DNA from 3 places in the Pseudomonas sp. KB_15 genome. Region 1 is predicted to be linked to each of the others. Evidence: predicted binding sites of a transcription regulator. Region 1 holds the regulator's gene; each other region holds the start of a gene.
The links. The regulator sigma-54, encoded in region 1, starts transcription at its own class of promoters, with help from an activator protein. The targets are predictions, from matches to a motif close to ANTGGCATNNANNTTGCTNT.
Positions count from the first base shown of each region.

Region 2: the regulator sigma-54 is predicted to act here: its motif matches at 845-864, upstream of AB4Z35_RS23455 (DNA translocase FtsK).
Region 3: the regulator sigma-54 is predicted to act here: its motif matches at 1,423-1,442, upstream of AB4Z35_RS19450 (CmpA/NrtA family ABC transporter substrate-binding protein).

Region 1 covers NZ_JBFREX010000001.1:493,466-495,698, reverse strand. Annotated here, with positions in the region: gene hpf (ribosome hibernation-promoting factor, HPF/YfiA family) at 1-291, opposite strand, end outside; gene AB4Z35_RS02235 (RNA polymerase factor sigma-54) at 366-1,859, opposite strand; gene lptB (LPS export ABC transporter ATP-binding protein) at 2,043-2,233, opposite strand, start outside.
Region 2 covers NZ_JBFREX010000039.1:51,871-54,103, reverse strand. Annotated here, with positions in the region: gene trxB (thioredoxin-disulfide reductase) at 1-794, opposite strand, end outside; gene AB4Z35_RS23455 (DNA translocase FtsK) at 1,093-2,233, shown strand, end outside.
Region 3 covers NZ_JBFREX010000025.1:39,314-41,546, forward strand. Annotated here, with positions in the region: gene AB4Z35_RS19445 (ANTAR domain-containing response regulator) at 1-77, opposite strand, end outside; gene AB4Z35_RS19450 (CmpA/NrtA family ABC transporter substrate-binding protein) at 93-1,304, opposite strand; gene AB4Z35_RS19455 (helix-turn-helix domain-containing protein) at 1,480-2,233, shown strand, end outside.

The DNA of each region.
Region 1 (2,233 bases):
CTGAAGGAGGCTCTGGGTCTTTTCCTTATGCTTTTTGAGTTGTTTATCCAGCTTGTCGGTGAGTGCGTCGATCGCAGCGTACATATCGGTATGTTCCGCGTTTGCGACCACTTCATTCCCGGGAATATGCAGCGTGGCTTCGATTTTCTGCTTCAGTTTTTCGACGGTCATCGTGACCTGCACATTAGTGATCTTGTCGAAATGTCGCTCCAATCGTTCGAGTTTTTCGCCGATGTAGGTGCGAAGAGGTTCGGTCACTTCCAGTTGGTGTCCACTGATGTTGACTTGCATACAGCTTCTCCTTCGTTGCCAGTGCATAAAGCGGTAGACCAGATGATCTACCACTGGAACGCTGTGGCGTGGCCCTACATCAACCGCTTGCGTTCGCTCGAAGGCGCGATCCCGAGGGATTCGCGGTACTTGGCGACGGTGCGGCGAGCCACCTGAATGCCTTGTGCCTCCAGTAAACCAGCGATCTTGCTGTCACTCAACGGCTTTTTCTGATTTTCCGCAGCAACCAGTTTTTTGATGATCGCGCGGATCGCCGTGGACGAGCATTCGCCGCCTTCGGAGGTGCTTACGTGACTGGAGAAAAAGTATTTCAGTTCATAAATGCCCCGGGGGGTGTGCATGAACTTCTGGGTGGTCACCCGTGAAATCGTCGACTCATGCATGCCGACCGCTTCGGCGATGTCATGCAGGACCAGGGGCTTCATGGCTTCGTCGCCATACTCGAGGAAACCGCGCTGATGCTCGACGATCTGGGTGGCCACCTTCATCAGGGTTTCATTACGGCTTTGCAGGCTCTTGATGAACCAGCGGGCCTCCTGCAACTGATTGCGCATGAACGTGTTGTCGGCGCTGGTGTCGGCGCGGCGCACGAATCCGGCGTACTGGGCGTTGACCCGCAGCCGTGGCACTGACTCCTGATTCAGCTCCACCAGCCAGCGCTCATTGTCCTTGCGCACGATAACGTCAGGAACGACATACTCGGCTTCGGCGGACTCGATCTGAGAGCCCGGGCGCGGATTGAGGCTCTGGACCAGTTCGATCACCTGGCGCAGTTCATCTTCCTTGAGCTTCATGCGGCGCATCAACTGGCTGTAGTCGCGGCTGCCAAGCAGGTCGATGTAATCGGTGACCAGGCGCTTGGCCTCGGCCAGCCAAGGGGTTTTGGCGGGCAGCTGGCGCAATTGCAGCAGCAGGCATTCGCCCAGGTTGCGGGCGCCGATGCCGGCGGGCTCGAATTGCTGGATGCGGTGCAGGACGGCTTCGATTTCGTCCAGTTCGATGTCCAGTTCCGGATCGAAGGCTTCGAGGATTTCCTCGAGGGTTTCGTCCAGGTAGCCCTGATTGTTGATGCAGTCGATCAGGGTCACGGCGATCAGGCGATCGGTGTCGGACATCGGGGCCAGGTTCAGTTGCCACAGCAAGTGGCTTTGCAGGCTTTCGCCGGCCGAGGTGCGGGTGGTGAAGTCCCACTCGTCATCATCGTTGCTGGGCAGGCTGCTGGCGCTGGTCTGGTAAACGTCTTCCCACGCGGTGTCGACGGGGAGTTCGTTGGGGATGCGCTCGTTCCAGTCGCCCTCATCGAGGCTGTCAACCGTCGGGGCGCTTTCCTGGTAAGAGGGTTCCTGGATGTCAGTATTGGGCTTTTGTTCGGTATTGTCGGCCAAGGGGTCGGAATTGTCGAAGTCGTCGCCTTCTTCCTGGCGTTCGAGCATCGGATTGGACTCCAGGGCCTCCTGGATTTCCTGTTGCAGGTCCAGGGTCGACAATTGGAGCAGGCGGATGGCCTGTTGCAGCTGCGGTGTCATCGTCAGCTGCTGGCCCATTCTCAAGACTAGCGATGGTTTCATGGCAGGGGCTTAACACCTTATTCGCCGGCGCACATGCGCCATCCACTACAGGGCGCCGAGGCGCCAAACATAAGCAAATTATATGCCTGAAACTGAAGTGTTTGCCTAGACCACTGTAACAATAAAAAATTGTTGATTTTTATCGTTACCGCGGTCTGGCATCCGCCATGACTGCTTCAGCGCTTACAGGCGGAACTCATGGCCCAGGTACACTTCCTTGACCAGGCTGTTGGCCAGGATGGTTTCGGCGTCACCTTCGGCGATCAACTGGCCGTCGTTGACGATATAGGCCGTTTCGCAGATATCCAGGGTTTCACGGACGTTGTGGTCGGTGATCAGCACGCCAATGCCTTTGGCCTTGAGGTGGTAGATGA
Region 2 (2,233 bases), on a different contig from region 1:
ACCAGCAGATACCCGTCGCGCATTTCCAGTTGGCCTGTGAACAGGTCGGTGTTGGGTTTATGGCCGATGGCGATAAACACCCCGGCCAGAGGCAGCTCTTTGGTTTCACCCGTTTGGCTGTCCCGCAGGCGGGCGCCGGTCACGCCGCTGGCATCGCCGAGCACTTCGTCCAGATTCTGGTTCCAGTGCAGGCGGACGTTGCCGTTGGCGGCTTTTTCGAAGAGTTTGTCCTGGAGGATCTTCTCCGAGCGCAGCTTGTCGCGCCGATGGACCAGGTGCACTTCCTTAGCGATGTTCGACAGGTACAAGGCTTCTTCGACCGCCGTGTTACCGCCGCCGACCACCGCAACCACCTGATTGCGATAGAAAAATCCATCGCAGGTCGCGCAGGCCGAAACTCCTTTGCCGGCAAATGCTTCTTCCGACGGCAGGCCCAGGTATTGCGCGCTCGCGCCGGTGGCAATGATCAGTGCGTCGCAGGTGTAGGTTCCGCCATCGCCGATCAGCTCGAACGGCCGTTGTTGCAACTTGGCAGTATGGATGTGGTCGTAAATGATCTCGGTGGCAAAGCGCTCGGCGTGTTTTTGCATGCGGTCCATCAGGACCGGCCCGGTCAGGCCTTCGACGTCGCCTGGCCAGTTATCCACTTCGACGGTGGTGGTGAGCTGGCCACCAGCCTGTATGCCGGTAATGACAACGGGTTTGAGGTTGGCGCGGGCGGCATAAACGGCTGCGCTGTAACCGGCAGGGCCGGAGCCCAGGATAATCAGGCGTGAATGCTTCGCTTCGCTCATAAAAACACCTCATAAGCCTTTGTCACAAAAGAGAATGCATGCTCAAATTGAACGGCATGTCATGTGCTGTTGACTATGCTACACCCAAGGGTCTCAAGCATGGCGTCGTGCGTACAAACCCGTACAATGCCCTGCTATATTCAGTGCGCGCCGTGTTTATAAAAACCGGAGCGCAGTGTTAAAAGTAGTCCCGGTTACGCGTGTTAACTTTTTTACCTGCCTGGATTGGGTAGTTTTTTGGCAGTTTTTATAGACATTCACCAGATGGACGCGCCCATGGCGCAGGAAAAGTAGCGTTTTGAAGAAATCCACCGCAGCACCTAAACCAGCCGTCGTTCCGCTCTGGCGCCAGCACTTGCACTACCGACTCAAGGAAGGTGCGCTGATCGCTATCGGTGCCTTGTGCCTGTTCCTGATGATGGCCTTGTTGACCTATGGCAAGGATGACCCGGGCTGGAGTCATAACAGCAAGATCGACGACGTGCAGAACTTCGGCGGGCCAGCGGGCTCCTACAGCGCCGATATCCTGTTCATGGTGCTGGGTTATTTTGCCTACATCTTCCCGTTGCTGCTGGCGATCAAGGCGTACCAGATCTTCCGTCAGCGTCACGAACCGTGGCAGTGGAGTGGCTGGCTGTTCTCCTGGCGCCTGATAGGGCTGCTGTTCCTGGTACTGTCGGGCGCCGCTCTGGCCCATATCCATTTCCATGCCGCGACCGGTCTGCCGGCCGGTGCGGGAGGAGCGCTGGGCGAAAGCCTCGGTGACCTGGCCAGGAACGCCCTGAATATCCAGGGCAGTACACTGCTGTTCATCGCGTTGTTCCTGTTCGGCCTGACCGTGTTTACCGACTTGTCGTGGTTCAAGGTGATGGACATCACCGGCAAGATCACCCTCGACCTGTTCGAACTGTTCCAGGGCGCGGCCAATCGCTGGTGGGCGGCCCGTACCGAGCGTAAACAACTGGTTGCCCAGTTGCGTGAAGTCGATGATCGTATGGATGAAGTGGTCGCGCCGACCGTCACCGACAAGCGCGAGCAAGCCAAGGTCAAGGAGCGCCTGATCGAGCGTGAGCAAGCCCTGAGCAAGCACATGTCCGAGCGCGAGAAGCAGGTGCCGCCGGTGATTGCGCCCGCGCCGCCAAAGCCCGCCGCACCGAGCAAACGCGTCGAAAAAGAGAAGCAGGCGCCGCTGTTCGTCGACAGCGCCGTGGAAGGCACCTTGCCGCCGATCTCGATTCTTGATCCTGCGGAAAAGAAACAGCTCAATTACTCGCCTGAATCCCTGGCTGCGGTTGGCCACTTGCTGGAAATCAAGCTCAAGGAATTCGGCGTTGAAGTCGCAGTGGATTCGATTCACCCGGGCCCGGTGATTACCCGTTACGAAATCCAGCCGGCTGCCGGCGTAAAAGTCAGTCGCATTTCCAACCTGGCCAAGGACC
Region 3 (2,233 bases), on a different contig from region 1:
AATCCGGCCTCGGTCAGGGCGGCCTTCAGGCGTCCGACTTTTTTGGCGGTATCGTTGATCAGCAGGATACGCAGCATGTTCGTAGTCTCCTGTCAGCGGCTGGCGGATCGGTGCGAGCTGTCGCTCATGGCGTGCAGTTTGAAACTGCGGGCATAACCGGTCGGGTCCGAACCGTCCCAGATTTTACCGTCGATCAACTGACTGCTGCGCATTTGCTCGGCTGACGAAGCGACGCCGACGGCACTGGCGGCCTCTCGATAGAGGTCCAGTTGCTGGACCTGCCGGGCCACCGCGAGATAGTCCGGGTCATCGCGCAACAAACCCCAGCGGCGGAACTGGGTCATGAACCACATGCCGTCGGACAGGTACGGCAGGTTGACCTCGCCATCCCCGTGCAGGCGCAGCGCGTGCGGGTCGTGCCAGTGATGGCCAAGGCCGTCGGCGTATTCGCCCAGCAGGCGCGGTTCAATGCAGTCCAGTGGCGCGTCAAGGTACTGCGCGGCACTGAGTAATTGCGCGGTGCTGCGGCGATTCTCGGTGCTTTCTTCGATGAAGCGGCTGGCTTCCAGGACCGCCATCACCAATGCCCGGGCGGTATTGGGGTATTGCTCGACGAACGCACGGGTGCAGCCGAGGACTTTTTCCGGATGATCAGGCCAGATGGTTTGAGTCGTGGCCAGGGTGAAACCGAGGTCCTGTTGCACCGCGCTGGCGGACCAGGGTTCGCCGACGCAGAACCCGTCGATACGCCCGGCTCGCAGGTGCGCGACCATTTGCGGTGGCGGCACCACTACGCTGTCGACATCCAGCAGCGGGTGAATGCCCTGGCTGGCGAGCCAGTAATACAACCACATGGCGTGGGTGCCGGTTGGAAACGTCTGGGCGAAGGTGAGTTTTGGGCGAGTTTGGTGCACGCGTCGATCCAGTGCTTCAGGACTGGTCACTCCAAGCGCCTGCAAGCCGCGGGACAGGTTGATGCTCTGGCCGTTCTGATTCAGGCCCATCAACACGGCCATGTCAGTCGCGGCCACGCCACCGATGCCCAGGTGAACGGCGTAAATCAGGCCATAGAGGCTGTGGGCTGCATCGAGTTCGCCGCTGACCAGTTGGTCCCGCAGGCTGGCCCAGGACGACTGGCGCTTGAGATTCAGGGTCAAGCCGTGGGGTTGGGCGAAGCCCTGGGTGGCGGCGACCACCACTGAGGCGCAGTCGCTCAGAGCCATGAAGCCGAGATTGATTTCGGTTTTTTCCGGGGCATCGCTGCCATTGACCCAAGCCAGAGGGCCGGCTGACGGTTCGTTCATCGCGTGTTCACCTTGCAAAAAAAAGCGTCGCCCCCTCCCTTGCACGCGCAAGGCCGGATGACGACGCCATTGTCCTTGCACACATTCCGCCGTTGGTCCGGGTGCTGATGCCTGAGAGGGTGCAAGGCATATGCCATCGCCGGTTCATCAGCTTTACATCAGGATTCATCGCGCCATGTCTTTCATCCTGCCGGCCGTTAATCGTCAGGCCGCAAAGGAGGTTGGCGTGCAAATCCAATCACTACACGCCACCGTTCTGCCTGATGCTCGTTGCAGCGAGCGGGTGCTGCATGTGCGGGTCAGCGAATTCCCTGTGTATCTGGCTTCGGCGCAGTGCCCGCGGGTCTGTCTGCCGGTCGGTTGGGAAGGGCTGATTGCAACGAGCGATGCATTCGAGCTGAGCGGCGGCGTACAGACCCTGCCGGTTGCCGAAGCGCAGTTGGTGAAATTGCAAGTGTTCATCGATCTGGGAAACACGCTGGTTGATCAACGACCCAGCCCGACATCCTGGGCGGCGTTGCCGGTGGCGTACCCCACCGTCTGGTCCGGGCGGGCGCTTGAGCGCTGGTACATCGAACAGGCCATGGTCGGGGGTATGGCTTACCAGACCTTCGCCGGCGTGCTGCGTCATACCGAGAGTTACGGACTCGTGCGCTTCCTGCTGGAGCAGGGCACCCACAGCGAAAAGTTGACCACCCTGGCCCAGCGTTATGGCGTTTCTGTGTCGCACTTCCGTCGACTGTGCCGGCAGGCGCTAGGCACGGCGGCCAAGCCTGCATTGCGCGGCTGGCGCGCAGCCAGGGCGCTGTTGAACATGAGCCTGCAGGACGGCTCCCTGACGGATGTCGCGCTGGAATTGGGTTTTGCCTCTTCTTCGCATTTCTCCAAGGAAATCCGTGATCTGGTTGGCTTCACGCCCAGTAGCCTGG